DNA from 2 places in the Arthrobacter sp. D3-16 genome. Region 2 is predicted to be linked to the other one. Evidence: predicted binding sites of a transcription regulator. Region 2 holds the regulator's gene; the other holds the start of a gene.
What was found. The regulator LexA, encoded in region 2, represses DNA repair genes until DNA is damaged. The targets are predictions, from matches to a motif close to TCGAACANNTGTTCGA.

Region 1: the regulator LexA is predicted to act here: its motif matches at 12,280-12,295, upstream of M1D32_RS03720 (DUF222 domain-containing protein).

Annotation. Positions count from the first base shown of each region.
Region 1 covers NZ_CP096437.1:751,405-766,794, forward strand. The annotation lists gene M1D32_RS03675 (MFS transporter) at 1-532, shown strand, start outside; gene M1D32_RS03680 (LacI family DNA-binding transcriptional regulator) at 648-1,709, shown strand; gene uxaC (glucuronate isomerase) at 1,786-3,192, shown strand; gene M1D32_RS03690 (mannitol dehydrogenase family protein) at 3,189-4,610, shown strand; gene uidA (beta-glucuronidase) at 4,815-6,638, shown strand; gene uidB (glucuronide transporter) at 6,692-8,119, shown strand; gene manD (D-mannonate dehydratase ManD) at 8,181-9,410, shown strand; gene M1D32_RS03710 (gluconokinase, GntK/IdnK-type) at 9,458-11,737, shown strand; tRNA gene M1D32_RS03715 (tRNA-Ser) at 12,002-12,091, opposite strand; gene M1D32_RS03720 (DUF222 domain-containing protein) at 12,349-13,395, shown strand; gene M1D32_RS03725 (HNH endonuclease signature motif containing protein) at 13,373-13,993, shown strand; gene M1D32_RS03730 (zinc-dependent alcohol dehydrogenase) at 14,095-15,156, shown strand; gene M1D32_RS03735 (6-pyruvoyl trahydropterin synthase family protein) at 15,161-15,390, shown strand, end outside.
Region 2 covers NZ_CP096437.1:2,598,126-2,613,515, reverse strand. The annotation lists gene miaA (tRNA (adenosine(37)-N6)-dimethylallyltransferase MiaA) at 1-237, shown strand, start outside; gene dapF (diaminopimelate epimerase) at 367-1,311, shown strand; gene M1D32_RS12440 (class I SAM-dependent methyltransferase) at 1,283-1,906, opposite strand; gene hflX (GTPase HflX) at 2,335-3,915, shown strand; gene M1D32_RS12430 (ATP-dependent DNA helicase) at 3,908-5,965, shown strand; gene lexA (transcriptional repressor LexA) at 5,970-6,704, opposite strand; gene M1D32_RS12420 (LysM peptidoglycan-binding domain-containing protein) at 7,075-7,431, shown strand; gene M1D32_RS12415 (histidinol-phosphate transaminase) at 7,603-8,721, shown strand; gene hisB (imidazoleglycerol-phosphate dehydratase HisB) at 8,782-9,408, shown strand; gene hisH (imidazole glycerol phosphate synthase subunit HisH) at 9,405-10,169, shown strand; gene M1D32_RS12400 (hypothetical protein) at 10,170-10,328, shown strand; gene priA (bifunctional 1-(5-phosphoribosyl)-5-((5-phosphoribosylamino)methylideneamino)imidazole-4-carboxamide isomerase/phosphoribosylanthranilate isomerase PriA) at 10,397-11,143, shown strand; gene M1D32_RS12390 (SseB family protein) at 11,166-12,047, shown strand; gene M1D32_RS12385 (MFS transporter) at 12,102-13,400, shown strand; gene M1D32_RS12380 (DUF1844 domain-containing protein) at 13,489-13,875, opposite strand; gene infC (translation initiation factor IF-3) at 14,264-15,265, shown strand; gene rpmI (50S ribosomal protein L35) at 15,382-15,390, shown strand, end outside.

The DNA of each region.
Region 1 (15,390 bases), 1.8 Mb from region 2:
CGCCGGCATAGCCTCGCTGCCCATGACGGTGGTCCTCATCGTGACGGCCGGTATCGCCGCGAAGAACCTTCCCCGGCTGGGTGCCAAAATTCCGACTGCCCTCGGACCGGTCCTGATTGCCGCCGCCATGCTGTGGCTTACCCAGGTGAGCGCCGACGGCACCTACCTGGTCAATATGCTCCCCGCCCTGCTGCTGCTGGGCGCAGGCCTTGGCCTGGTGTTTGTCCCGATGCAGAACCTCGCCCTTTTTGGCGTGGACAAGGATGATTCCGGCGTGGCCAGCGCCCTGGTGAATGCCTCGCAGCAGGTGGGCGGCTCCCTGGGCATAGCACTCTTCAGTACCCTCGCAGCCTCCGCCACAGTGGCGGCCGGGGCATCGGGGCCCGCTGCACTGTCAGCGGGCTACTCCCTGGTGTTCCTTTGGGCCGCCGGCGTTGCCATCCTCATCGTTCCAGTCGCCGTGCTGCTGATCGACATTAACCGCAAGACCTTCAGCGGTACAGCGTCGGACACTCCGGCCGTGCACCTCTAGGCTGGCAACCGCTGGCCACTTTCGGGCCAACCGGGTAGTGCCACGTGTCGTTCTCCGCGGGCAAAACGACACTTGGCACCGCCCGGTTGGGTTCTATCCTCGTTAGGATGGGGCGGTGACTGACCCCAAGACACCGGCTGCGGCCGCATCCCCGGACCCGGCGAAGAAGCACGCCAGGAACGGGAAAACCAGCGCCACCATCTACGACATCGCCAAGGTGGCCGGCGTCAATCCCTCCACAGTTTCCCGTGCCCTCAGCAAGCCCGGCAGGGTCAGCGCAAAGACGCAGAAACTTATTGAGGACGCCGCGGCCCAGCTGAACTACCAGGTCAACCCGTTCGCCCGCGCCCTTCCCACCGGCCGGACCAACACGTTCGGGCTGATCGTTGCGGACATCACCAATCCCACCTTCTTTGACATCATCCGCGGCGCCCAAACCACCGGCAGCCAGCGTGACTACACCCTGGTGCTGGCCGAGTCCGCTGAGTCTGCCGCCACTGAACTCACCGCGGCGCGACGCATGCTGACAACTGCCGACGGCCTGATCCTTGCCAGCCCGCGCATGGACGATGACGATATCCGTGCCCTTTCCCTGGATAAACCCGTAGTGGTGATCAACCGCGAAGTTGAGGGCGTTCCCTGCGTCATTCCCGATGTCCGGAAAGGCATCGGTGAAGCAGTCCGCAGCCTCGCCGGCAACGGCCATAAAAGGGTTGCCTTCGTGGCAGGCCCTGCCCGGTCCTGGATGTCCGCGCGTCGGTGGGAAGGGATGCAGGCGGCGTGCGAATGGTCGCGGCTTGAAGCCGTGCGCGTGGAGTCCAGCAAGCCAACGGTCGACGGCGGGAGGCAGGTGGCGCGCGACGTGCTGGCCACCGGGGCCACGGCGGTGTTGACCTACAACGATCTGTTGGCCATTGGGCTGATGCAGGAGCTGCAGGCCGGCGGCATGGTGGTGCCGGACCAGATCAGCATTGTGGGGTTCGATGACATTTTCGGTGCCGATTTCACCACTCCGCCACTGACGACCGTGCGTTCACCTTTGGGGGAGTGCGGCTCCGGTGCTGCCATCCGGCTGCTCGATCTGCTGCACGGTAACGGGGAACCCGCCGGGACTCTCCATGTGGAAACCGAACTGGTGTTGCGCGGGTCCAGTGGCCGGCTCCTGGCTGCGGGCTGATCCTGCCTCCGAGACAGCTCGGGCAAGTTTTGGCAACCGGTTGACAAAAACGGCGGTAAAGCCGGACGATTGACTCATGTCACAGTCGATTGCCGCCAACCCAGACAGGCTCCTGCCCGCTGATCCCGGAACCCGCCGTATTGCCCGGGAGCTCCTGCAGCGCGTCCAGGACCTCCCCATCATTTCCCCGCACGGGCACGTTGACGCCGCAGTCATCGAGCAGAATACGCCCTTTCCGGACCCGGCAGCGCTGCTGGTCAGCCCGGACCACTACGTCACCCGGCTGATCCACGCCAGCGGTGTCCCGCTGGACCGGCTCCGGGAATCGAACACGTCGCAGCCGGACAGCCGTTCGGTATGGCGTGAGTTCTGCAGGGCTTGGCCCCTGTTCGAGGGCACGGCCTCCGGTTACTGGCTCCGCACGCAGTTCTCCAGCGTCTTCGGACTTGAGGGGGAGCTCAGCGAGGACACGGCCGATGGCAGCTACGACGCCATCTCGGCCAGGCTCCAGGAGCCGGCCTTCCGGCCCTGCGAACTGTTCAAGGACTTCAATATTGAGGTCCTGGCCACCACGGACGATCCCCTGGACACGCTGGCAAGCCACAAGGCCATTGCCCAGGACCCCAGCTTCCATGGACGGGTCCTGCCCACCTTCCGCCCCGACGCCTATCTCAACGTCGCCCACCCGTCGTGGTTGGAGAACGTGGACCGGCTCATCGCGGCAGCTGGCGACGGCGGCACGGGCTATGGCGCCTACCTCACCGCGCTGGAAAACCGGCGTCGCTATTTTGTGGAACATGGGGCCGTTTCGGCGGACCATGGCGTGCTGACCCCGGCGACGCTCAAGCTGGACGCTGCTGATGCGGCCAAGCTGTTCGACCGTGCCCGCTCCGGCAAGGCAACGGCGCAGGACCGCGCGGACTTCGAAGCCCACATGATGTACCAGATGGCGCGGATGTCCGTGGAGGACGGCCTGGTGATGACCATTCATCCGGGCTCGTACCGCAACCACCACGAGCCCACATTCCAGGCCTTCGGCGCGGACACCGGGCACGACATCCCGTTCGCGATCAACTACACAGAGGCCATCCGGCCCGTCCTGCAGGACTTCGGCACCGCAAAGGACTTCCACCTGGTGCTCTTCACGCTGGACGAGACCGTGTTCTCCCGCGAACTCGCCCCGCTGGCCGGCTTCTACCCGGCCGTCTACCTGGGCGCGCCGTGGTGGTTCCTGGACGCCCCGGACGCGATGCTGCGGTTCCGCTCCGCCGTCACCGAGACCGCGGGCTTCTCCCGTTCCTCGGGGTTCATCGACGATACCCGGGCCTTCTGCTCCATCCCCGCCCGGCACGACGCCTCCCGCCGCATCGAGGCCTCCTTCCTGGCCCGGCTCGTAGCCGAACACCGGGTCAGTGAGGACCGCGCCCACGAACTGATCGTGGACATCGTCGATGCCTCCCCCCGGCGGGTGTTCAAGCTGTGAGCCCCAAACTGCACGTCCCAACCGCCGCCGTCTCCGCCGTGGACTTTCCGCCGCTGGACCGGACACTCCGCCCGGGACCCAAAGCCCCGGTGCGCATTGTCCACCTGGGATTGGGCGCCTTCCACCGCTCGCACCAGGCCTGGTACACCCAGCAGGCAGGGGATGCCGCGGAGTGGGGAATTGCCGCCTTTACCGGCCGCCGTCCCGACGCCGCCCTCACGCTGGCCGGGCAGGACGGGCTGTACACCCTGGTGGAACGCGCAGATGCCGGGGACTCCTTCACGGTGGTTGACAGCATTGTCGAAGCGGTGGACGGTGCTGACGTTAAGCGGCTTGCCGATCTGGTCGCTGCGCCCGGCACTGCCGTTGTCACACTGACCCTCACCGAAGCGGCCTACGGACTGGGTGCCGACGGAAGGTTCGACACAGCGGCGCCCGACGTCGCCGCCGACCTTGCGATGCTGGGTACCGGCAGTGGAATCCCGGCCACGCCGCTGGGGCGGCTGGTGCTGGCACTTGCTGCCCGCCGGGACGCCGGGTCCGGGCCCGTCGCCGTGGTCTGCTGCGACAACCTTTCCAACAACGGGGCCGTTGCACGTCAGGCGGTGGCCGGATTCGCCCGTGCACTGGATAGCGGGCTCGCCGCCTGGACCGATGGCAACGTCAGCTTCGTCAGCACCTCCGTAGACCGCATCACCCCGAGGATCACGGATGAGGACATCGCTGAGGTCCAGCATGCCTGCGGCTATCGGGATAACTCACCCGTCGTGGCCGAACCCTTCTCCAGCTGGGTGCTGAGCGGTGATTTCCCGGCCGGCCGCCCACGCTGGGAAGACGCTGGCGCCCTCTTCGTGGACGATATCGAACCCTATGAGAATCGGAAGCTATGGCTGCTCAACGGCGCACATTCCCTGCTGGCCTACGCCGGGCATCTGCGAGGCCATAGCACGGTGGCTGAGGCGCTCTCTGACCCGCTGTGCCGCCAGGCCGTGGAAGCCTTCTGGGACGAGGCCGAGGCCAACCTCCCCGCCGGGGACCTGCAGATCGCCGCCTACCGTGCAGCGCTGCTAGCCCGGTTCGGCAACGCCAGGATTGCCCACAACCTCTCACAGATCGCCATGGACGGCAGCACGAAGCTGCGGATGCGCGCCGTTCCGGTCCTCCAGGCGGAACGCATCGCCGGCAGGTCCGGTGCTGCTGCCGCGCTGATGATCTCAGCATGGATCGACTGCAGCGCGCTTGCTGCCTTCCAGGACCCGTTGGCCGGCGACGTAGCCGCGGCGAACCGGCTTTCCGGAACTGAACGCATCCGCGCACTATTGGCGGTCGTCGACCCTGTGTTGGCCGAGGACGCTGCCGTGGTGGAACTGCTCGAGAACCTGTCCGGAACGTTTGACAGGTCCTCCGTAGCGCCCTGATTCGGCACGGACAGGACTGCCCGGCATCTCGTTCCGTGCCGGGCAGTACCTTTTCCTTGAATTTTCAATCAATGGTTGGCAACCGCTTGCCATCTGCTTGCCACGTGACTAGGATTACAAGCAGAACACAACGCCCGGCCGCCCCCGCCGGCCCCCCAAATTCTTCTCCGGCGCAGCCCGCAAAGACGCGATAGGACTTCCCAAATGCTCAAACCACAAGCAAATGAAACCCGCGAACTCGTCAACCTTGACGGCCTGTACCGGTTCAAGGTGGACTTCGACCGGGCCGGCCACCGCGAGGAATGGTTCAAGGCGCCGCTGGAGACTTCGCTCGAAATGGGAGTCCCCGCAAGCTACAACGACGTCTTCCCGGACAAGGCCATCAGGGACCACGTGGGCTATGTCTGGTACCAGCGCGACGTGCGGGTGCCGCGAGGCTGGGCCGGTGAACGCATCCACCTCCGCCTCGATTCCGCCACCCACGAGGGCATGGTCTGGGTGGACGACGTCCTGGTAGCCGGGCACGTGGGCGGCTACATGCCCTTCAGTGCAGACATCACTGACCACGTGACGCCTGGAAAGGCCTTCCGCCTGACCGTATCCGTCAACAACGAACTGACCCAGGCCACCATCCCGCCGGGCTCCATCACTGTCACGGAGGACGGCCGCCGGCAGCAAAGCTACCTTCACGATTTCTACAACTACGCCGGCCTGCACCGCAGCCTCTGGCTCTACAGCACCCCCACCGTCACGGTGGACGACATCACCGTGATCACCGGCTTTGTAGGTGCCACCGGCAACGTGGACTACACCATTACGACGACGGGAGGCAGCGGAAGCGAAACTGTCGCCGTCGCACTTCGCGATGCAGACGGCGTCGAAGTGGCCAGCAGCGAAGGAAGCCAGGGCACCCTGGTGATCAACGACGTCGTCCTGTGGCAGCCCGGCGCAGCCTACCTGTACAGCCTCACGGCCGAAGTCCGGGACGGCGGGCAGCTGCTCGACAGTTACACGCTGCCCGTGGGCGTCCGCACGGTGGAGGTCAGCGGCAAGGAATTCCTTATCAACGGCCAGCCGTTCTACTTCACCGGCTTCGGTATGCACGAGGACCACGTGGCCAACGGCAAGGGTCACAGTGACGCCCAGATGGTCAACGACTTCCAGCTCCTGGAATGGACCGGTGCCAACTCCTTCCGCACCTCGCACTACCCCTACGCGGAGGAAGTGATGGAGTTCGCCGACCGCCACGGCATCGTGGTGATCGATGAAACCGCCGCGGTGGGGCTTCACCTCGGTTTCGGCGCGGTTTTTGGCGGGATCGCGAAAAAGACCTACGTGGAGGGCGGGGTGGATGCCAACACCGCGGCAAATCACCGGCAGGCCATTGCAGAACTGATTGCACGGGACAAAAATCACCCCTCGGTGGTGATCTGGTCCATCGCCAACGAGCCCAACGGTTCGGAGGAGGGCGCCCGCGAATACTTTGAGCCGCTGGCGCAGCTCACCCGGGAGCTGGATCCCACCCGTCCCGTGGGCTACGTGAACGTTATGTTCGATACCCCGGACAAGGAACTGCTCGGCGACCTCTTTGACGTCATCATGCTGAACCGCTACTACGGCTGGTACCTGCACAACGGTGATTTGGAGACCGCGGAAGCAGTCCTCGAAAAGGAACTGCGCCAGTGGGAAGCCAAGTACGGCAAGCCCATGATCATGACCGAGTACGGTCCTGACACCATGCCCGGATTCCACTCCGTGTACGAGCAACCCTGGAGCGAGGAATACCAGGCCGCCTTCCTGGCCATGTACCACCGGGTCTTTGACCGCGTGGACGCCATGGTGGGCGAGCAGGTGTGGAACTTCGCCGATTTCCAGACGTCCAACGGCATTATGCGCGTGGACGGCAACAAGAAGGGCGTGTTCACCCGTGACCGCCGCCCCAAGCCTGCAGCGTTTGCGCTGCGCCAGCGGTGGACAGCTTTGGCCGGCGTCAAGAACGGCAGCACCAAAACGATTTCCCACCCCTAACGTTTTCTTTTTTTCGCCGTCCTTTGGCGGCACCGGGTAAAGGAGCCCACATTATGCAGAAGCTGAGCAAGATGAGCATCGCCGGCTATGGCGCCGGCGATGCCGCAAACAACCTGGCCTTCACCACCGCCACCATGTTCCTGCTGGTCTACTACACAGACGTCGCCGGCATCTCCGCCGCTGCCGCAGGAACCCTGCTGCTGGCCGTCCGGATCTTTGACGCCTTCGCCGACGTTTTCGCCGGCCGCGTGGTGGACCGTACCTTCAGCAAGCGGTTCGGCAAGTTCCGGCCGTTCATTATGTTTGGTTCCATCCCGCTGCTCCTGCTCAGCGTTGCAACCTTCTCCGTGCCGCAAATCGGCGAATCCGGGACCCTGCTCTATGCCTACGTCACCTACGCGGCATTGGGCCTGGCCTACAGCCTGGTCAACATTCCCTACGGCTCCCTCGCCGGAGCCATGACGCAGGACCCGGGAGAGCGGGCGAAACTGGGATCTGCCCGCATGGTGGGTGCGGCCCTGGTGGGTTCATCATTGGGCATCTTCGTTGCACCGCTGATCAAGCCAGGAGCTGACCTGCAGGCAACCTTCACCACCATCACGCTGGTGTTCGTGGTCATCGGCGCAGCCCTCTACTTCTTCACCGTCTTCACGGCGAAGGAACGCGTGCACCGGGCTGTGCCCAATGTGACGCTCAAGCAGAGCCTGGACACGCTCAAGGGAAACAAGCCACTGCTGATGCTGTGCCTGAGTTCCTTCCTCTTCCTGTCCGGATATCTGGCCCTGACATCGGTCCAGCTGTACTACCTGCGTGACGTGCTGGGCCGGCTGGACCTCTACCCGGTCCTGTCCATCATCCAGTTGGTCCTTACCTTCGTCCTGGCTGCCATCATGCCGCGGCTGGTGCGTGCCGTCGGCAAGAAGAACGTCTACGTGTACGCCTCCGTGGTCACGGCCATCGGCGGAATCATCGTCTTCCTCACCCCGGCCAGCCAGACGTGGATAGGTTTTGGCGGGCTCCTCCTTAGCCTGATGGGCGTGATGGCTGTGAACATCGTGGTGTGGGCACTGGAAGCTGACACCGTGGAGTACGGCGAGTGGAAGACCGGCGTCCGCACTGAAGGCATTACGTACGCCCTCTTCTCCTTCACCCGCAAGACCGGCCAGGCCGTGGGCGGCGCTCTCGCCGCATATGCCCTTGCCCTGGGCGGCTACAAGTCCGGTGCAACGCAGAGCGCCGATGCCGTCTTCGGAATCCAGCTCGCCGCAGGCGCCATTCCCGCCGTCCTGGCACTGCTGGCACTGCTGGTGATGACGAAGTACAAGCTCACCGACGCCCTGCACGCCGAGATCCTGGCGGAGATCCGGGCCCGCCGCACCATTGGTGAAACGGGCGGCAGTGCCAGAGGTACTGCCCGCGGCGCTGCTACCGGCGGACCCGCGGCGAGCCTGGCAGGACCCTCCGCGACCACCCCCACGTAAGTCCCCACCCCAAACCCAGCCCTTATCCCGGCCTTTACGCCAGCCCCTGAAAGGATCTGCAGTGAAAATCATTGCCGCCGAAGTCTTTGTGACAAGCCCGTCCCGGAACTTTGTGACCCTCCGGATCACCACCGAGGATGGCGTGACAGGTATTGGTGATGCCACGCTGAACGGCCGCGAGCTCGCCGTCGCCGCCTACCTCAAGGAACACGTAGCGCAGCTGCTGATCGGCAAGGACCCGCACCGCATCGAGGACACCTGGCAGTTCCTTTACCGCAGCTCCTACTGGCGCCGGGGCCCGGTGACAATGGCTGCGATCGCCGCCGTGGACATGGCCTTGTGGGACATCAAGGGCAAGATGGCCGGCATGCCGGTGTACCAGCTCCTGGGCGGGGCATCCCGCAACGGGCTGCGCGCCTACGGCCACGCTTCGGGCGCGGACCTTCCGGCCCTGTTCGACTCCGTCCGGGAACACCTGGAGCTGGGGTACAAGTCCATCCGCATCCAGACAGCCGTTCCGGGCATCAAAGCCGTGTACGGGGTGGCCGCGCAAGCACAGGCCTCCGGTGAGCGCTACGATTACGAGCCCGCCGGACGCGGCGCGTTCCCTGTGGAGGAGGACTGGGATACCCGCGCCTACCTCCGCCATCTGCCCACCGTGTTCGAGGCGGTCCGGAACGAGTTCGGCCCCGAGATCCCGCTGCTGCACGACGGCCACCACCGCATGACCCCCATCCAGGCGGCCAAGCTCGGCAAGGCCCTGGAACCCTACGACCTGTTCTGGCTTGAGGACTGCACCCCGGCCGAAAACCAGGAGGGCCTGCGCCTGGTACGCCAGCACACCACCACGCCGCTGGCCATCGGTGAAATCTTCAATACCGTCTGGGACTTCCAGACCATCATCAAGGAACAGCTGATCGACTACGTCCGCGCCGCGTCCACCCACTTTGGCGGAATTTCGCCGCTGAAGAAGGTGATGGATTTCGCCGCGCAGTACCAGATCAAGTCCGGCTTCCACGGCCCCACCGACATCTCACCGGTGGGTTTCGCCGCGCAGCTGCACGTGGGCCTGGCCATTCACAACTATGGCATCCAGGAATACATGCAGCACTCGGACAAGACCAACGAGGTCTTCGAGCAGTCCATGACCTTTGTGGACGGCTACCTGCACCCGGGCGACAAGCCCGGCATCGGCGTCGAATTCAACGAGGAAGCCGCCGCTGCGTATCCGTACCAGCAGGCCTACCTGCCCTACAACCGCCTCATCGACGGAACGGTCCACGACTGGTGAACACGTCCAACCCCTACACCGGGCAGCCCAAGGTCCGCGTCATCGTGATGGGGGTCTCCGGCTGCGGCAAGACCACCATCGGCGACCTCGTCGCACGGGAGCTTGGCGTCCCGTTCCTCGACGGCGATTCCCTCCACCCGGTGGAGAACGTCGCCAAAATGGCGGCGGGCACACCCCTGACGGACGACGATCGCTGGCCCTGGCTCGCCACCGTGGGCACTGAGCTGGCTAACGCGGGCGACGGCGGCATGGTCCTGGCCTGCTCCGCGCTGCGCCGCAGCTACCGCGACGCCATCCGGCAGCAGGCTCCGGACACCGTCTTCCTGCACCTGCACGGCAGCAAGGAAGTGCTCAGCCAGCGCCTTGAGGGCCGGTCGGGGCATTTCATGCCGCCAGCGCTGCTTGAGTCCCAGCTCGCCACGCTGGAACCATTGGCGGCCGACGAAGCCGGCGTTGTGGTGGACATCGCCGCCCCGGTACAGCAGGTGGTGGCCGAGGCACTCGCCGGGATTGCCGCCGTCGGGCCGTCCACCGCCCGTGGCACCGCTGACCGCACGCCAGGTGCCGGCCGAGCCGCGGCAGGCCGGTTCGACGTCGACCTCCAGGCCGCGCCGTTCAATCTCGACGACGCTGCCGTCACCTGGGTTGAATCCACCATCTCCGGAATGAGCCTCGAGGAGAAGATCGGCCAGCTGTTCATCAACCACAACAACGACTACTCCCCGGAGTACCTCGATGGTGTGCTGGAGAACTTCCACGTCGGCGGCATGCGCTACCGGCCCGGCCCCGCGGCTGCTGTGCAGGAACACATCCGCTACGCCCAGTCGAGGTCCCGGATCCCGTTGCTGGTCGCCTCCAACCCTGAAATGGGGGGAGCGGGCAGCTGCGACGACGGAACGTTCGTGTCGACGCATCTGCAGGCCGGCTCGCACCCGGATAAAGCCATCGCCCGGCAGATGGGCCAGGTGGCCGGCGTGGAAACCGCTGCCCTGGGCTGCAACTGGGCTTTCGCCCCGATCGTGGACATCCACTACAACTGGCGGAACACGGTCATCTCCACCAGGGCCTTCGGCAACACCCCGGAGATTGTGGTGGAGCGGGCCAAGGAGTACTTCGACGGCATCAGCGAATCAGCCACGGTGTGCGCCATGAAGCACTTCCCGGGGGACGGGGTGGACGAGCGCGACCAGCACGTGGTCACTTCCTACAACACCTTCAGCTACGAGGAGTGGAACCGGACCTACGGCCACGTGTACCGCGAGATGATCGGGCACGGCGTGCAGTCCATCATGGTGGGGCATATCGGGGCACCGGAATTGTCCCGGCACTTCCGGCCCGGCCTGGCGGATGCGGACATCCTGCCTGCCACGTTGTCACCGGAGCTGCTCCAGGACCTGCTCCGCGGCGAACTCGGCTTCAACGGGCTGGTGCTGACCGATGCCTCGCTGATGGTGGGCCTTACCCAGGCGATGAAGCGCAGGGACCTGGTGCCGGCCACCATCGCGGCCGGCTGCGACATGTTCCTGTTCTTCCGAAACCCGGCGGAGGACTTCGGTTACATGCTGGACGGCTACAAGTCCGGCGTGATCAGCGAACAGCGGCTGCACGACGCGCTGCGCAGAATCCTTGGGCTGAAGGCCTCGCTGGGACTGCACGTGAAGGCCCGCAATGAGCTGGTGCCGCCGGTGGAAGCACTCGGCGTGATTGGCAGTGAAGAGCACCGGGCCATCGCGGCGGAGATCGCTGACAAGACCGTCACCCTGGTCAAGGACACTGCGGACAACCTGCCCATCACGCCTCAGACGCATCCACGGATCCGCCTGTATGGCATTTCCGGCGGTGCGGACTTCACCCGGGCCGATCCGCTCGCCTACCTGGATACCGTGAAGGAAGAGCTTGAAGCCGCCGGCTTCGAGGTGCACCTGTTCAAGACGGCGAACCAGCGCGAGGCGGCGGGGGAGACCGGCGTGAATTTCATGTCGGTCATTTCGGAGGAAGCTACCGGCGACTACGCGGAGAAGTACGACGCCGCTTTTGTGTTCGCCAACGTAAAGGGCTTCGCCCAGGAAGCAGCCATCCGGATCAAGTGGTCCTCCCCCATGGCCGCGGAAATCCCGTGGTACACCACCGAGGTTCCCACGGTGTTCGTCTCCCTCAACCAGCCCAACCACCTCATTGACGTGCCCATGGTCAAAACAGCAATCCACGCCCATGCCGGCTCCCGGGAAGCTATCCGGGCCACCATTGCGAAGATTCAGGGCAAGTCCGGGTTCCAGGGGACGTTTAACGACAACGTGTTCTGCGATTCCTTCGACACCCGGCTCTAGCAGCCCCCACCCAACTGCAGCGGACGACGGCGGTGCCCCCGCCGTCGTCCGCTGCCGTGGTCAGGACCCTGCCCCCCGTCCGCGCCGCTTCGTCTGGGCATTGCCTCTTCTGAGCGCGGACTCAATATGCTTTCTCCCGTTGTGCGACGATGAGGTCGATCAGGGCGAAGACGCGGTCGCCGAGCCGGCGAACCCGGGCAACTATCTGCGGAAATAAAAAGACCCCTGCTTCCCGGTAAAACAGGAAGCAGGGGTCTTTTAATATGGCGGTGACGGTGGGATTTGAACCCACGTTGGCTTTTACACCAAACAACATTTCGAGTGTTGCACCTTCGGCCGCTCGGACACGTCACCAACCTCAATAGGGTACCGGAGCGAGGGGCTCATCCCCAAAACGGGACCAGCGGTGAGAGCCTCTCCGCGCATCTTCATCTTTCTCTTTCTCTTTTCTGCCGCGATTGATGGCGGGGAAGCACGTATGGAGTACCCCCTGAGCAGGCACGGTTTGATCCGCCGTCGTGCGAAGGAGGTGGGTAAAAAGTTTGAAGAATTTTTTGGCGGGCACCCGCTTTGGGGGCTCGGAATGTCAGACCCCTGGCCATGATGGAGGTATGGAAACGAAGGCGGCAGTGGTGCAGGCGGAGAAGCTTGTTGACGACTCTGTCGCTGCGTTTGCCGCGGTGCTCGCCGGCGGCGATACAGCTGCATCCGATGCCGCTGGATTGGATGATGATCCGTTGCAGCGGGTTGCGGACGGGGCTTTGGATGTCCTTGCAGCGGTGGCGCAGTCGGAAGCGAAGCTGGCGGCCCTGAAGGTGCAGGCAGTGGCGATGTTCGCAGGGGCCACGAAAGCACTGAACGCTCCGGCGCGGTCACCGTATGAGGCGACGGCGCAGGACCGGAGCCTGGTCGCCGAGGTCGGGTGTGTCCTGGCGGTCGGTGACCGGGCCGCCGGTGCCCTGCTCGCCGACTCCCACGCCCTCACCACGTCCCTGCCGCGGACCCTGGCGGCTTTGCGGGCCGGGACGATTTCCTGGGCGCACGCCCGGACCATGGTGGACCAGACCGTGAGCCTTGACCATAACGGGGCCGCTGCTTTGGAGGCGCACTTCCTGGACCCGGCTGCACCTAACGCTGCCCGGGGGTGTCCGGTTGGGGAGCTGCCGGCGTACCGGTTCAAAACCAAGGCCAGGACCTGGCGGGAGCGCCATCACCCGGAGAGCCTGGAGGCCCGGCATGCCAAAAGTGTGGCGGACCGGCGGGTCGAGTTCTGGCGGGACGCTGACGGGATGGGCTGGGTGGCCGCGTGCCTGCCCGTGGACCAGGCGTCTGCGATCTGGGACAGGCTCACCGCCATCACCCGGGGTATGCAGGGACCGGATGAGCCCCGCACACTCACCCAGCTCCGGGCCGACAACTTCGCTGCAGCGCTCCTCAACTCGAGGGTCAGTGCCGGCGGCGCTGGTGACGCCGGTGGGGCCGACGCCGGCGGTGCTGGCGGCGGCGGGGAAGCCGGTCCCGGGCCGGGGCTCGTCAATTCGGGCGCAGGTGCTGGTCACCGTGCCGGTGTTCTCACTCATGGGCCTCACCGACGAACCCGCGATGCTGGACGGGTTCGGCCCGATCCCGGCCTCGATGGCACGAGTCCTGGTCGCTGACGGTGCGAATTCGTTTTATCGGGTGCTGGTGGATCCGCGGGACGGCGCGCCGCTGGAGATCGGCCGGACCAGCTACCGGCTGACCAAGGCCATGCGGAACTGGTTGCGGCTCAGGGACGGCAAATGTCCGTTCCCTGGCTGCAGCAACAACGCCCTGGACAACGAAGCGGACCATCTCCTCGCCTGGCACCAAGGCGGCACCACCGGCATCAGTAACCTCGGCCAACCCTGCCCCAAGCACCACAAACTCCGCTACACCGCCGGCTGGCAACCCACACCAGCCACCCAAAACGAACCACCCGGCTGGATCTCACCCGCCGGGAGGCACTACAAAAGCGAACACCCGGACTGGGAACCACCAGTATGGCCACCGGGAAGCATTGAAGCCTCGGCCATGCCCCGTACTCATGCCTGCCCTGCTGAAGACGTCCCATTTCTGGAGCCACCACTTGAGCCCCCACTGGAGGAACCTCCGGATGACAACTTCCTGGATCCTGACGACCTTCCGGCCGAAGACCCTCTGTGGGAGGCCTTCTATGCCGGGCCGGTCAATTTGCCCCAAGACCCGGTCAGGGACTGGGAGCTGGCACTGAGCTAGCAGTTTTCGTGGGGCCAGCCCCGGGGGAGAACCCTGCAACTCGGAAGGAACCGCCGTCAAACTTTCCCCAGCGCACGCAGGCCGCTAGATTCATCAGCAAGATGACTAACTCACCTGCGCCCATCCATGCAACCGCCTACTGGACCACAGCCCGCGAACAGGGCGAGCTCCGCTCGGAGGAACTCCCGGAGCCGGGTCCCGGCGAGGCGCTGGTCCGCGCCCTCTACTCCGGCATCAGCAAGGGCACCGAGATGGTGGTCCATCACGGCTCAGTCCCGCCACGCGTCGCCAAGGAGATGCGGGCCCCGCATCAGGAGGGCCAGTTCCCGGGGCCAGTGAAGTTCGGCTACCTGTCGGTAGGAGTCGTGGAAGTGGGGCCGGCAGAATGGATAGGCCAGCGGGTGTTCTGCCTGAATCCGCACCAGGACCGGTACGTCGTGCCCCTTGATGCGCTCACCAGGATCCCCGACGGTGTCCCCTCCCAACGTGCGGTTCTCACCGGAACGGTGGAGACGGCAATAAACGCGTTGTGGGAGGCTGGCCCGCGGCTGGGCGACAGGGTGGCCGTGGTGGGCGCAGGCCTGGTGGGCGGCATGGTTGCCACCCTGCTGAGGACCTTCCCGCTGCAACGGCTTCAGCTGGTAGACGTGGACCCGGGCCGGAAGCAATTGGCAGACGCCCTTGGCGTCGAATTCACGCACCCGGATGACGCACTGGCCGACTGCGACGTGGTCTTTCACTGCTCCGCGTCCCAGGAAGGCCTTGAGCGCAGCCTCCAGCTTGCCGGTGATGAAGGCGACGTGATCGAAATGTCCTGGTATGCCAACCGGGAAGTCACGCTGCCACTGGGGGAGGACTTCCACGCCCGCCGGCTCTCAATCCGCGCGAGCCAGGTGGGAGTGGTGGCACGTGCCCGGCGCCACCGCAGGACCAATGCTGACCGCCTGGACCTCGCCGTGTCCCTGCTGACCGATCCGGTGTTCGACGCTTTCGTGACCGGATCGTCGCCGTTCAATGAACTGCCCGGCACAGTGCAAGGCCTCGCAGACGGCACCTTGGACGCGCTGTGCCACGTCATCGAATACCGGCAAGATCAAGACCGCCTGGATCAAGACCCCCACCAGCAACACGCCCAGGACCCCACCCGCGAAGAGCAGAGGTAGCCCATTGTTCAGCCTGACCGTCCGCCGCCACTTCATGATCGCGCACAGCCTTCCCCGGGAGGCTTTCGGTCCCGCCCAGGCCCTGCACGGGGCCACCTTCGTCGCCGAGGTGGCCTTCCGCCGTCGGACGCTCAATGACGACGCCATCGTGCTGGACATCGGCGCCGCGGGCACCATCATCGAGGAGGTGCTGGCGGGCTTGAACTACCGCAACCTGGACGAGCACCCCGACTT
Region 2 (15,390 bases):
CTTGAAACGCAGGGTCTGCGGCAGGGCAAAACAGCGCCCCGGGCCCTGGGCTACTCGCAGTTCCTGCGGGTCCTTGACGGCAAATCAACAGTTCCCGAGGCTGCCGAGGAGACCATCGTGGCAACCCGGCAGTTCGCCCGGCGGCAGCTCACCTGGTTCCGTGCCGATCCCCGGATAAAGTGGCTGGACTGGCAGGATCCTCAGCTGATGGCCCATGCGGCCGCCCTCTGCAGCTGAACCGGACGCTCCTGTAGCGGACGCCAGACTTATTGGTCATACAGGAATTCCGCTAGCCAGAGGTCGGTGTATCCGGGGGGTAAGTTCCCGGTTTCAGGCCCGCTCCGCCCGACCGGTAACCTTGACACCATGAACGCAACCCTTGCCGAGACATCAGAGCACGCCTTCCGCACGTTGGGCGGGCTCCGCTTCTCCAAGGGGCACGGAACCGGCAACGACTTTGTCCTGGTTGCCGACCCGGAGGGGATACACACCATAGGGTCCGAACAGGTGGCAGCCCTGTGTGACCGCCACCGCGGAATTGGCGGAGACGGGCTCATCCGGGCCGTTCCGTCCCGACTCCTGCCCGAAGGCCGCGAACTGCTGGCCGCGGCCCCCGACGCCGAATGGTTCATGGATTACCGCAACGGCGACGGGTCACTGTCCGAGATGTGCGGCAACGGCGTCCGGGTCTTCGTCCACTTCCTCCGCACCGAGGGCCTGGTGAACCTGCCCGACGGCGGTGCGCTCACAGTCGGCACCCGCGCCGGGGCCAAGACGGTGGTGCGGACCGGTGAGGAGTACGCCGTCGACATGGGCCCCTGGGAGTTTATTTTCCCGGGTGAGGCTACCGCCAAAGCTATGGATTCCTTGGTGACAGCCGACGGACTGGAAGTTCCCCGTCCTGCGTTGTCCATCAGTATGGGCAACCCGCACACCGTGGTAGCCCTCGCCGAGCTCTCCGAACTCGCAGCGACCCGCCTCTTTACCGCACCCGTGGTGGACCCGGTACCCGCCAACGGCACCAACGTGGAGTTCGTGGTTCCGTCAGAACCGCTGGTGCAGGAAGGCGTTGGTTCGGTCACCATGCGCGTGCACGAGCGTGGGGTGGGGGAGACTCAGTCCTGCGGAACGGGAGCCTGCGCCGCGGCGGTGGCCATCAGGCACTGGGCCGGAGCGGAAGCGCCGGACACGTGGCAGGTGCATGTCCCGGGAGGCGTGGTGGGCGTGAAATTTTTCGCCGGCCCCGGCGGCCACGAACACGTGGAGCTCAGCGGTCCGGCCGTTATTGTGGCAACTGGGACGCTTTCCTGACCTTCAGGATGCGGAAGGACTTCGAGGTTGATTCCCGGCTCACGCTGAAGGACTCATCCAGTTCCGCCGACAGCCAGCGCTGAAGCGAGTCCGAACCCAGGTTCTTCTGCACCACCAGCCAGGCAGTTCCGCCCGGCGCAAGGCGCGGCAGCCACAGCCGCAGGAGCGAATGCAGTTCGTCTTTGCCGATCCGGATGGGCGGATTCGACCAGATGGTGTCGAAGCGCACCTCAGGATCCACAGCGTCAGGCGTGCTGGCCACCACATTGGACAGCCCCAGCGCAGCCGCGTTCTCGTTGGTGAGAATGATGCAGCGTTCATTAACGTCCACCGCATAGACCTGCGCGTGAGGCGCGCGCAGCGCCATGGTGAGCGCAATCGGACCCCAACCGCACCCGATGTCCAGCAGGTTGCCGGTAGGCGAGGGCGCGGGAACCTCGGCGAGGAGCACGGCGGTTCCCTTGTCGATTCCGTCCGGGCTGAAGATGCCGGTGGAGGTCTGCAGCCTGCGCGTTTCCCCTGCGAGTTCAACCGTGAGCGGCTTCCGGGTGAACGGGCCGGCGGGGGATGCGCTGAAATAGTGTGCGGACTCCATAACTCGCCAGAGTAGTTCCCCTTGCAGCGTAAAGTGAAACCCTGCCCTTTGCCCCTCTGCTAATGTTGGAGCCATGTTCCTGATCTTCGAGTAGCCGGCACGGGCCCTGCCCGTCCCGTAGCCATGTCCCACAGCGACGCAGGTATCTAAGCCTTCCGCTCAGTGCACCGGACCCGCGCAGATGCGCTTGGTTCGGACGCCGGACAATACTCGAAAGTCAGCCTCCCGCTGTCTCTTTCGCCGATTCTCCGGCTCCTTCCCCCTTCCGCCACCATCACATGATGGGGCCGCCACCGCCAGCCGCTTTCCCGGCCCGGCGAACAAAACAGGAGAACTGCATGACCGCAGGCCGTCAGCCCAGCGCGAATACTTCCCCAACCAGCAGCAATCGGCACTATTCTGGAACTGCCGAATCTTCAAAGGAGACCATGACCAGCCAGCCCAACACCGGATCCGATCCAGCCGCCCAGGACATGAGCCCTGAGGAAATCCAGGCCGTGATCGACCGGATTCTCTCCAAGGATGTACCGGCCAAGAGCGTCAGCACGGCAGGCGATGCCAGCCGCGGCGACGGGAAGGGTGTGCTGGGCACGGCCCAGGCCATATCCCGCCTGGATGAAGAACATTCCACATACGACGGCGACCAGCAGGACCTCGAGGAACGCCGCGCCCTGCGCCGCACGGCAGGGCTATCCACGGAACTGGAAGACGTCACCGAAGTCGAGTACCGCCAGCTTCGGCTGGAACGCGTGGTCCTCGCAGGCATCTGGTCGGAGGGAACCCTCGCAGACGCGGAAAACTCGCTGCGTGAACTTGCCGCCCTTGCCGAAACAGCCGGTTCGGAGGTCCTGGACGGCCTCGTGCAGCGCCGCGACAAGCCGGATCCGGGCACCTTCCTCGGGTCAGGCAAGGCGCTGGAACTGAAGGACATCGTGATGTCCACCGGTGCCGACACCGTTGTGGTCGACGCCGAGCTGGCGCCGTCCCAGCGCCGTGGCCTTGAAGACATCGTCAAGGTCAAGGTCATCGACCGGACAGGCCTGATCCTGGACATCTTCGCCCAGCATGCCAAGAGCCGGGAAGGCAAGGCGCAGGTGGAGCTCGCGCAGCTCGAGTACCTCCTGCCGCGCCTCCGCGGCTGGGGTGAATCAATGTCCCGCCAGGCCGGTGGCCAGGTGGGCAGCGCAGCGGCCGGCATGGGTTCGCGTGGTCCCGGTGAGACGAAGATCGAACTGGACCGCCGAAGGATCCGTACCCGCATGGCCAAGCTGCGGCGCGAGATCGCCGCGATGAAGCCTGCCCGGGAGACGAAACGCGCCAATCGCCGTCGTAATGAGGTGCCCTCGGTGGCAATTGCCGGGTACACCAACGCTGGTAAGTCCTCGCTGCTGAACCGCCTGACCGACGCCGGGGTGCTCGTGGAGAACGCGTTGTTCGCCACCCTGGACCCCACGGTCCGCAAGGCCGAAACCGCCGACGGACTCGGTTACACGCTGGCAGATACTGTCGGTTTTGTCCGGTCCCTCCCCACCCAGCTGGTGGAGGCCTTCCGCTCCACCCTCGAGGAGGTTGCGGACTCGGACCTGATCCTTCACGTCGTGGACGTCTCCCACCCGGACCCCGAGGGCCAGATCGCTGCAGTCCGCAAGGTTTTCAGCGAAGTGGACGCCCGCAAGGTTCCGGAAATCATTGTCCTCAACAAGGCCGACGCCGCTGACCCCTATGTGGTGGAACGGTTGAAGCAGCGCGAACCGCGCCACGTGGTGGTGTCGGCCCGCACGGGGGAAGGCATCCCCGAACTGCTGCAGGCGATCAGCGAGGCCATTCCGCGTCCGTCGGTCAAGCTCGAGCTGCTGATTCCGTATGACCGCGGGGACCTGGTCAGCAAGCTGCATGAGTCCGACGCCGAGATCATCAGCGTCGACCACGATGAAGCCGGTACCCGGGCAGTTGTCAAAGTCCGGGAAGGCCTCGCGGCTGAACTGGAATCATTTATCAGCAATGACTGACCTCGTGGCTGACGAAGCCACAGGCACGGCCGGCGAGCAGTTCGTTATCGAGCTGCTCGACCGGGCCGTTGCCGGCATGGGCGGGCAAAGCCGCAGCGGGCAACATGAAATGGCCCGGCAGGTGGCCCGGGCGATCGAAACCGGCGACCACCTGCTGGTCCAGGCCGGAACGGGTACCGGCAAGTCATTGGCGTACCTCATACCCCTGATAGCCCACGCCCTGGAGAGCGACAAGCCCGCGCTGGTGTCCACTGCAACGCTCGCCCTGCAGACACAGATTGTGGGCAGGGACATTCCGCGCCTCCTGAAGACCATCACTCCAGCCCTGGAGCGGCCGGTAAAAGTGGCCTTGGTAAAAGGACGGTCCAATTACGTCTGCCTGCACAAGCTTGAGGGTGGGTTTCCCTCCGAGGAGCCGGCGGAGGGCCAGCTGTTTTCCCTGGGGGAGGACACCAGCGTCCCGCACTTTGCTGCGGCTGTGGGGGGTCCTGCTTCCCAGCTGGGCAAGGAAGTGGTGCGCCTGCGGGAGTGGGCGGAGAAAACCACCACCGGTGACCGCGATGAGCTCCTGCCCGGCGTCACCGACCGGGCCTGGCGCCAGGTATCCGTCACGTCGATGGAATGCCTGGGCGCGCAGAAGTGCCCCATGGCCGCGGAGTGCTTTAGCGAGCTCGCACGGCAGGATGCCGCCGAAGCCGACGTTGTGGTCACCAACCATGCAATGCTTGCCGTCAGCGCTTTTGAAGGACTGGCGGTGCTGCCCGAATACGACGTCGTAGTGGTTGATGAGGCCCACGAGCTCCAGGACAGGGTCACGGGCGCCGTCTCGGGGCAGCTGTCGGTGGCCATGGTCCACGCAGCTGCCGCCGGTGCCCGCAAGCACACGGCCATCACGGTGGATGCACTCAACGCGGCCGCCGCAAATCTTGAGGTGGCCCTGGCCGGGGTTCCCAACGGGCTGCTCCCCAATGGACTGAACGATGAACAGCTGGACTGTGTGGACCAGCTGCGCGAGGCCTGCCGGGCTGCTTTGTCCGACTCCAAGGGGGACAGCAGCACAACGGCCGACGGCGGGCGGCAGCTTGCGCGCTCCCGGCTGATGCTCATCCTGGAACTGTGCGAACGGCTCCTTGCCGCCCGGGAGAACCGGGAAGTGGTGTGGTTTTCCCGCGCCAGCTCCTTTGACCCCCAGCAGGGATATTCCCAGCCGGACGAGACCGCGCCCGCGCTGATCAATATTGCCCCGCTCTCCGTCGCTGGACGACTGCGGGAGGGATTGTTCGCGGGGCACACAGTTGTCCTGACCTCCGCTACCCTGGCCATCGGATCCGCCTTCGAGCCCGCAGCGGGCGGCCTGGGGCTGGTGGGCGAGGGCGCACCGGGCTGGACCGGTATTGACGTCGGCTCGCCCTTTGACTACCCGAAGCAGGGAATCCTGTACGTGGCGGGGCACCTGCCCAAGCCCGGCCGGGGGGCGTCTCCTGAAGCACTGGCCGAGCTGGAGGCCCTGATCCGGGCTTCCAACGGTGGTGCGCTCTGCCTGTTTTCGTCCCGGCGGGCGGCAGAAGAAGCGGCCGACGCGCTGCGGCCGAAGCTGGACATGACCATCCTGTGCCAGGGCGACTCCACCATGACGGCACTGGTAAAGCAGTTTGCCGACGAACCCGATACCTGCCTGTTCGGCACCATGTCGCTGTGGCAGGGCGTGGATGTTCCCGGCGGGTCATGCCGCCTCGTGGTCATCGACCGGATTCCCTTCCCCCGGCCCGATGATCCGCTGATGACCGCGCGGTCCCGGGCGGTGGCGCAGGCCGGAGGCAACGGCTTTATGTCCGTTTCGGCCACCCACGCCGCCATCCGGCTCGCGCAGGGAGCAGGACGGCTCATCCGGTCAACGGGGGACAAAGGTGTGGTGGCAGTCCTCGACTCCAGGCTGGCCACCGAGCGGTACGCAGGATTCCTCCGGGGCGCGCTGCCGCCGTTCTGGTCCACCACGGACAGGAAGACAGCCATCGCAGCGCTGGAACGGCTGGTCAGGGAGAACGCCTGAAAAGCTAGAGCGAGCGCAGCACCGAAACGACCTTGCCCATGATGGTGGCATGGTCGCCCAGGATGGGCTCGTACTGCGTGTTCTGCGGCAGCAGCCAGGTGTGGCCATCGCGCTGGCGGAAGGTTTTCACTGTGGCTTCGTCGTCCAGCAGTGCTGCGACGATGTCTCCGTTGGCCGCGTCCGCCTGGCGCCGGACCACCACCCAGTCACCATCGCAGATGGCGGCGTCCACCATGGAATCGCCGGCAACCTTGAGCATAAAGAGTTCCCCCTGTCCCACCAGCTGGCGGGGGAGCGCGAGGACGTCCTCCACTACCTGGTCCGCCAGGATCGGTCCGCCGGCAGCGATCCGGCCCACGAGGGGAACCATGGCAGTGTCCATAGCCGTGGGAAGCGCGGTGACACTGCCGGTGCCGGCAGGCAGGAGCGCAGCAGGTTCAGCTGCCTGCTTGGACGAACCACCGTCCAGGGTCAAGGGCATCAACACCTCCATGGCGCGCGGCCGCTTCGGGTCACGCCGGAGGTAGCCCAGCTTCTCCAGCTGCGAAAGCTGGTGCGTGACGCTGGAAAGGCTCGCAAGGCCGACCGTGTCCCCGATTTCCCGCATTGACGGCGGATAACCGTTGTCATTCACCGAGCGCTGGATGGTTTCCAGAATTTTCTTCTGCCGCGGCGTCAGGCCTTTGGCGGTCTTCTTCGGTTGGGAGGTTGCCCTTCCCCCGGCGGCTGGTGCTGCCATATTCGCCAATGCCTTTCGGTTGCCCCGGACACTTTTTGGCCCGGACCTGAAGTTCACGCCGCCATTGTCAGACCCTGCTGATCAACTGTCGAGGTGGTAGTTCCTGTCTTCAAAGTTAGGCCAGCCACATTGCTTTTTCAAACATTTGTTCTAGCGAGTCTCGACATTATTCGTTAATAGGTGCTAAAACAGGAGAAGCAAAGTTCGAACATGTGTTCTATTCGGAGCGTAGCCATTCGAAGATCCGGACCAAGGGTCGAGGGTAAGGCGGGTGCCGAGCGGAACATCGGGCAGCACAGTAAAGGTCCAGGAGGGCTAATTCATGTCAGCTACATCTGCTTCGCAGGATTCAATCCCGGTGCATCACCTCATGCCGGCGCGGGACAAGCCGCACACTGTTCGTCCTGCACCGCTTCCGCCCCTGCGCCTCACACGGCGCGGAAAGATCGTCCTGATCGGAATGCCCCTGGTGCTGCTGGCCGCCCTGCTGCTCTCCCTGGCAGGCTTCTTCAACTCGCCCGCTAAGGCCTCGGACTCTGCGGCGGACCTGGCTGTGACACCGACCATCACCGTCACTGTGCAGCCGGGTGAGTCCCTCTGGGCCATTGCTGGAAGCGTTGCACCGGAGCGGGACGCGCGGGACGTAGTCGCTGACATCGTGCAGCTCAACAATCTGGCCCCCGGGGCGGTCCTCCCGGGGCAGCAGCTGTTCGTCCCCACCCGGTAGCTTGATGATGCCCGCCGGAAACGTCGCCCTGCGGCTGGAAGCGTCGCCCGGAAAGCTGGCACCAATGGCAGCGGGAGAGCCCTTGGACGGGCTTCGCTGCAGGGGCACGCTGAGCGCGAACAGGAAGCCGTCACATTTTCTGGTGCCCGGCACGGGCACTAAACTGTTCAGGTGAATGACCAGCTAGAGCGCCTGAACCGGCTACCCCTCCGCAGCAACCTCCGTGGGCTAACCCCTTACGGGGCGCCCCAGCTGGATGTTCCCATCCTCCTCAATGTCAACGAGAACACCCATGGGGTCCCGGAGGACGTGCGGGCCGCCATCAGCGCAGCAGTAACAGAGGCTGCCGCCGGACTCAACCGCTACCCGGACAGGGAGTTCAGTGAGCTGCGGAAGGCCTTGGCGGAATACCTGGGGCACGGGCTGGATGAGTCGAATGTCTGGGCGGCCAACGGCTCCAACGAAGTCCTCCAGCAGATTCTCCAGGCATTCGGCGGCCCTGGCCGTACGGCGCTCGGCTTCCCGCCCACGTACTCCATGTACCCGTTGCTGGCCAGCGGCACGGACACCGAGTACATCGTGGGCGAACGGGCCGACGGCTACGGCCTCAGTGCAGAGTCCGCGGCGCTCCAGGTGAAGGAGCTGCAGCCCAACATCGTTTTTCTCTGCTCGCCGAACAACCCCACCGGAACCGGCCTGGGGCTCGACGTGGTGGAAGCTGTGTATGAGGCCGGCGAAGCAAGCCAGACAATCGTTATCGTTGATGAGGCTTACCACGAGTTCGCACACGACGGAACGCCCAGCGCCCTGACCCTCCTGCCGGGCAGGGAGCGGCTGATCGTCTCTCGGACCATGAGCAAGGCCTTTGCGCTGGCCGGAGCGCGGCTCGGTTACATGGCGGCCGCTCCGGAGGTCACGGATGCACTGCGCCTGGTGCGCCTGCCGTACCACTTGTCGGCCATTACCCAGGCGACTGCCCTCGCAGCACTCCAGCACCGTGAGGCGCTGATGGCCGATGTTGAAGACATCAAGAAGCAGCGCGACCGCATCGTGACTGAACTGACCCGGATGGGGCTTAAACCCGCCGCCTCCGACTCCAACTATGTTTTCTTCGGCGGGTTGGAGAATCCCCACCAGGTCTGGCAGGAGCTGCTCGACGCCGGTGTCCTGATCCGCGACGTCGGTATTCCCGGCCATCTTCGGGTGACCGCAGGCACTGAGACGGAAACCACAGCGTTCCTCACCTCCCTGGAAAGCATCCTTGCCGGCCAGCGCACGCTTCCGGCCTAGACTTGAAGTACCGGCGCTGGACGCCCTGAACCACTCCTTCTTCCCAAAGGACACTTGACCATGAGTTCCACCGGATCCAATGCGGCCGTGGCCCGGACCGCGCGCATGGAGCGTGCTACGAGTGAATCCTCCGTGCTCGTCGAGATCAACCTGGACGGTACCGGCATCTCGGACATTGACACCTCGGTGCCTTTTTACGACCACATGCTGACAGCGCTCTGCAAGCACTCGCTGATCGACCTGACAGTAAAAGCCACCGGAGACATCCACATTGATGTCCACCACACCGTGGAAGACGTTGCCATTACCTTCGGTGAGGTGCTGCGCACCGCCTTGGGAAACAAGGCCGGGATCCGCCGCTTCGGCGAGGCCACCGTTCCGCTGGATGAAGCACTGGCACATGCCGTCGTTGACGTGTCCGGCCGTCCCTACCTCGTCCACGGAGGTGAGCCAGCGGGCCAGGAATACCACCTGATCGGCGGTCACTTCACCGGCTCGCTCACCCGCCACGTCTTTGAAGCCATCACCCTGCACGCAGGGATCTGCCTCCACATGAACGTCATCGCCGGACGGGACCCGCACCACATCGTTGAGGCCCAGTTCAAAGCCTTCGCCCGTGCCCTTCGTGCCGCTGTTGAATCCGATCCGCGCGTTGAGGGCATCCCCTCCACCAAGGGCGCGCTGTGAGCGGCCAGGTGCTGCGGGACGGCGCCATCATCGATCCCTCAGCTGCACAGAAGCTCCCCTCGCCCGAGGGTAAACCCACGGTAACCGTGCTGGACTACGGTTCCGGGAACGTCCGTTCAGCGGTCCGCGCCCTCGAACGCGCCGGGGCAGAGGTGATCCTCAGCTCGAAGCCCGAGGACGTCCTGAACGCCGACGGCCTGGTGGTTCCCGGCGTCGGAGCCTTTGAAACCGTTATGCGCGAGCTCAAGGCCGTGGACGGTATCCGTCTCATCGGCCGGCGCGTCGCCGGCGGCCGCCCGGTCATGGGAATTTGCGTGGGCCTTCAGGTGCTCTTCGAGGCCGGCGTGGAACACGGTACGGAAGCTGAAGGCATCGGCGAATGGCCCGGCAAGGTGGAACTCCTGCCGGCGGAAGTCGTTCCGCACATGGGCTGGAATACGGTGAAGGTGCCCGAAGGGTCAAAGCTCTTCGCCGGCGTCGAAAACGAGCGGTTCTACTTTGTGCACTCCTATGGCGTGCAGGAGTGGAACTTCGACGTCGTCCAGCCGCGGATGGCCGCACCCCTTGTCACCTGGTCCGAGCACGGTGCCCCCTTCATCGCCGCGGTCGAAAACGGCCCACTCTGCGCCACGCAGTTCCACCCGGAAAAGTCCGGCGACGCCGGCGCCCGGCTGCTGCGCAACTGGGTGGAAGCCCTCCGCAAACCTTCCGTTGCAGGTAACCCGGCTGAAACCGGCGAAACGCCAAGCGGCGACGCCTGAATGTGGTCCGTTATTCTGATGGCCCTCGCCGGCCTGCTGATTGGTGGCGCGCTGTCCTTCCGGCAGCAGCATAAGCCCCTCTGGACACAGGTCTCGTTCTGCGTTTTGGCGGGCATGGCGCTGCTCGCCGCTTACCTGCTGACGCTGCCCGCCACCTAGCTGTTGCTCAACCAACGGCCGGCCAGCTGCCCGCCGCACCTCCCTGCCCCCTAACACCGAGGATCACGATGAACTCCGCTACCGACCTGCCGGTACTTGAACTGCTTCCCGCCGTCGACGTCGTCAACGGCCAGGCCGTCCGGCTGGTCCAGGGCGAGGCAGGCAGCGAAACCAGCTACGGGACCCCGCTGGAGGCGGCCCTGAACTGGCAGCAGCAGGGTGCCGAGTGGGTTCACCTCGTGGACCTTGACGCGGCCTTCGGCCGTGGCTCCAACGCTGAGCTCCTCCAGGAAGTTGTTGGCCGGCTGGACATCAAGGTTGAGCTCTCCGGCGGCCTTCGGGACGACGCCACGCTGGAGGCGGCGCTCGGCCTGGGCGTGGCCCGCGTGAACCTTGGCACGGCAGCGCTGGAGAACCCGGAATGGACCCGCCGGGCCATCGAACGCTTCGGTGACAAGATCGCCGTCGGCCTGGACGTCCGCGGAACCACGCTGGCAGGCCGCGGCTGGACTAAGGAAGGCGGGGACCTCTGGGACGTCCTGGGCCGGCTGGAGGAAGCGGGTTGCTCGCGGTACGTGGTCACCGACGTGACCAAGGACGGTACCCTGCAGGGGCCCAACGTGGAGCTGCTCCGCCAAATGGTCGAAAAGACCGGCAAGCCGGTGGTGGCATCGGGGGGTATTTCGAGCCTGGATGACCTCAAGGTTCTGCGTTCCCTGGTACCGCTGGGTGTTGAAGGTGCCATCGTGGGCAAGGCGTTGTACGCCGGGGCCTTCACGCTGCCCGAGGCCCTGGACGTCGCCGGCCGCCGCTAGGCAGCCGGCACCAGTAGACGCCATGGCCAGCAACGAACCAGGCACGCCGCCGCAGCGCCACCTTCCCGGCCACATTGCCGCCGCCTTGGCCGGGGCAGGTGGCCCCGCCGACTCTGCCGGTCAGCCCTGGGCGGGGCGCAGCCTCGCCGGTGACCACGCCAGGATCCACAACTTCGAGGACGACGACGGAACGGCCGACGCCGGCTACCTCACCGCCGTCGCGGCCCTGCAGGCCGGGCGGGGGGACGAGGCTGCCGTGGTCGCCTCGTTGGCCACTGCCCGCGTTTTTATTCCGATCGTTGCCCAGCTCGCCGAAGAAGCCGAAGGCCAGGACGGCCTTCAGGCCGACAAGCAGGCGGACATGGCCCTGGTCACCCTCAAAGCGGCGGACGGCAGGACTGCCATGCCTGCTTTCACGTCTGCTGAAGCGTTGGCAGCCTGGCACCCCGAAGCCCGGCCCGTCGCGGTCTACGCAGCCAGGGCTGCCCTTTCCGCGGTGTCCGAGGGCGCCGAACTGCTGGTCCTGGACCCGGGGGCGGCAATAACGTTCGTGGTCCGAAGGCCGGCCATGTGGGCCCTGGCCCAGCAGCACGACTGGATCCCGTCCTACACCGATGACATCCTGGCCGGTGAGATGCGCCGGGCGGCAGCGGGCTTCCCGGCGGTGCGCGGTTTGGAACTTCTCCCGGGCAGGGGAGTGGCGGCCCGAACCGCCGACGGATCCGTCCTTGCCGGCGGCGGCGCCGGTCCCGAACTGCAGGTGGTCCTGTACCTGGCGGACGGCCTGGACGCGGCCGGGGTGCAGCAGCTGGTTGCCGGACTGCAGGCTGAGTGGTCGCGGAATGTATTGTTTGGTGAGCGGGTCGACTCCATGGAAATCAAACTCCGGCGCGCTGTCCACTAGCTGCTGCCAGGAGGGGGATCCCCGGCCGGCTGCGGCAGACCGAAGGATTCTTTCGTGAATTTCGCTCTCTACCGGGAGTTGCTGGCCGTCCAGCCCATCAGGCGGCTGCTCCTGGTCGGCATGATCGCCCGTATCCCGCACTCGGCGGCCGGTGTGCTGCTGACCCTGCATATCGTCCTCACCCTGGGCCAGGGGTATGCGGCTGCGGGTGCTGCCGCTGCCGTGATGACCATCGGTATTGCCCTTGGCGCTCCCTGGCGGGGGCGGCGGGTGGACACCGTAGGCCTGCGTAAGGCATTGATTCCCTCTGTGGTGTCCGAAACTGTCATCTGGTCGATAGTGCCGCACGTCTCCTATCAGTGGCTCCTGCCACTGGTCTTTGTGGGCGGGCTGCTCACGCTGCCCATCTTCAGCGTGGTGCGCCAGTCCCTCGGCGTCCTGGCAGACGGCGAACAGCGCCGGACCGCCTTCGCCCTGGACGCGATCACCACCGAAGTGGTCTTTATGATGGGTCCTGCCGCAGGCGCCATCGTGGCCACGAGCGGCTTCAGCGTGGCGGGCCTGACCATCGTGGGCGTCTGCACATCGTTGGCCGGCCTGTTCCTGATGTGGTTCAATCCGCCAACACGAAGTGCTGCCTCCGGTGACGACTGCGAGGCGGACCAGCAGCGGGCGGCCGAGGCCGCCGTGGTCTCCACCGCCCCGGCCCACCTGCAGGAAGCCGCCGCGGACCTGGCACCGGCTGCGGCCCACACTGCCCGCAGGGCCGGGCTGAAGGAGAAGGTTGCGGCCAGCTTTACCTGGTTCACGGCCACGGTGGCCGCACTCTTCGCCGTGGCCGCCGGTGCGGGAATGGTCCTCAGCGGCACGGATGTGGGGATTGTGGCGGCGCTGGAAACAGGCGGCCACCAGGCCGAGATCGGCATTGTTTTCCTGTTCTGGTGCGCCGCTTCCGTCGTTGGCGGGCTCATTTACGGTGCCATGCACCGGCCCGTCCCGCCCATTGTCCTGCTCCTCGGCATGGCAGCCCTGACCATCCCCATGGGATTCGCCCATGACACGTGGACCCTTGCCTTGGTTGCCATCCTTCCGGGGCTCCTGTGCGCCCCGGTACTCTCGTCAGCCTCCGAGAAGGTGGCGGACCTGGTGGATGAGGCAAGACGCGGCGAGGCGATGGGCTGGTATGGCTCCGCCCTCACCGCGGGAGTTGCGCTTGGGGCACCCCTGGCGGGCATCTTCATCGACCAGATCGGGCCGTCCGGGGGCTTTGTTTCGGTGGGACTGGCCGGCGTGGTGCTGTGCCTCATCGGACTGGTGCTCCAGCGGCGCCGCAGAAGCAGAATCACCGTCTAGGAAGACTCCCAGGTGAACGCACGACGGCGGGCCGTCCCTTGTGAGGGATGGCCCGCCGTCGTGAACTGCTCGGTAGTGCGCTACGGCGTCAGTTCACCGCGCCGGTGTACTTCTCGCCCGGGCCCTTGCCCGGAGCGTCGGGGATCAGCGACTCCTCGCGGAAGGCCAGCTGAAGTGAACGCAGGCCATCGCGCAACGGGCCTGCATGCTGGGAGCCGATCTCCGGGGCAGCCGCGGTAACCAAACCGGCCAGGGCCGTGATCAGTTTCCGGGCCTCGTCCAGGTCCTTCAGCTCCTCGGCATTGTCTTCGGCAGCAAGGCCAAGCTTGACTGCAGCGGCACTCATCAGGTGAACGGCTGCAGTGGTGATGACCTCAATGGCCGGCACTTCCGAAATGTCGCGAATCTGCTGGGAGACGTCGGAACCGGCGTCCGCAGGCTCGAAAACGTATGAATTACTGTCTGGGGTGCTCATACTGGTAAGCTTGACACAGACCGACTGGATGTCGTTATTTCAGAGATTGTTCCAAACGATCAAGGTTCCCACCGGCGCTTCACTGCGTTGACGGGAATTTTTTCTGTAAGGTGGCATGCAGTTTGCAAGCGGAGTTCTCTCCCACCCGCGTCAGCCGCTGTTCCGCAGGATCCATGGAACGCAAGGTTGCCGGGTACTGGTTGGCATTGGAACCGGCACATGCCGGAACCTCCGTGCAGTCCCTTGAGCGGGACACGCACAGCCAATCCTCGAGGCCTTCGATTGCTCCGGCAATTGGGGGCCTTCTCTATTTGCCGGGATCCCACAACAACACAGGAGCTTTAACATTAGCGAGCCAAGAATCAATGAGCGTATCCGCGTCCCCGAGGTGCGGCTGGTCGGCCCTGCAGGTGAACAGGTAGGAATCGTCCGTATTGAGGATGCCCTGCGTCTGGCCGCCGAGTCCGACCTTGATCTCGTTGAAGTTGCACCTCAGGCCAAGCCTCCGGTGTGCAAGCTGATGGACTTCGGCAAGTACAAGTACGAGGCCGCGGTCAAGGCACGTGAAGCACGGAAGAACCAGACGAACACCGTTCTGAAGGAAATCCGTTTCCGCCTGAAGATTGACACCCACGACTACGAGACCAAGCGCGGGCATGCACTGCGCTTCCTCGGCGCCGGGGACAAGGTCAAGGCCATGATCCAGTTCCGCGGCCGCGAACAGCAGCGTCCGGAAATGGGCATCCGGCTTCTGCAGCGTTTTGCCGAGGACGTCGCTGAAGTCGGCGTGGTTGAATCCAGCCCGCGCATCGACGGCCGCAACATGGTCATGGTGGTTGGCCCGCTGAAGAACAAGGCTGAGGCTAAAGCTGAAGCACGCCGCGCAACGCAGCGGGCTGAAGCCAAAGCGCAGAACGAAGCCAAGGCCTCCGGCCGTGTCGACGTTTCCGGCAGCGACCAGGCACCCTTGACGCAGTCCCTCGCGGACCTGCTTCCTGAGGGATTCACGGTCTCGACGGAACCGGAAGCAGTAGCTGAAGCTCCCGTGCAGGACGCGGCTCCCGCCGTCGAACCTGCCGCAGCTGCCGCCCCTGCGAAGGAAGCTCCCAAGCAGGAGGCTGTCAAGGAAGCTCCCAGGCAGGAGGCTCCGCGGACGGAAGCCCCCAAGGCTCCCGCACCGAAGGCCGCTGCCCCCGCGCCAAAGGCTGCTGTACCGGCCCCCAAGCCGGCTGCTGAGAAGCCCGAAGCTGCCAAGCCGGCAGCTGCGGCGCCGAAGCCCGCAGCAGTTCCTGCTCCGCCCAAGCCGGTGGCCAGGCCCGCTGCACCCAAGCCCGCCGCCCGCCCTGCCCCCAAAGCAGTGCCAAAGCCGGCTGGCAAGAAGACCACTTAGTCCACAGCTGCCGGAGGTCGCCCTCCGGCAGTCAGCAACCAGCACGCCGCCCCCAAGGGCAGCTGCGCGATAGAACTGCAGGCCCAGCCTGCGGACATGTAAGGAGATCGGTTCCCATGCCGAAG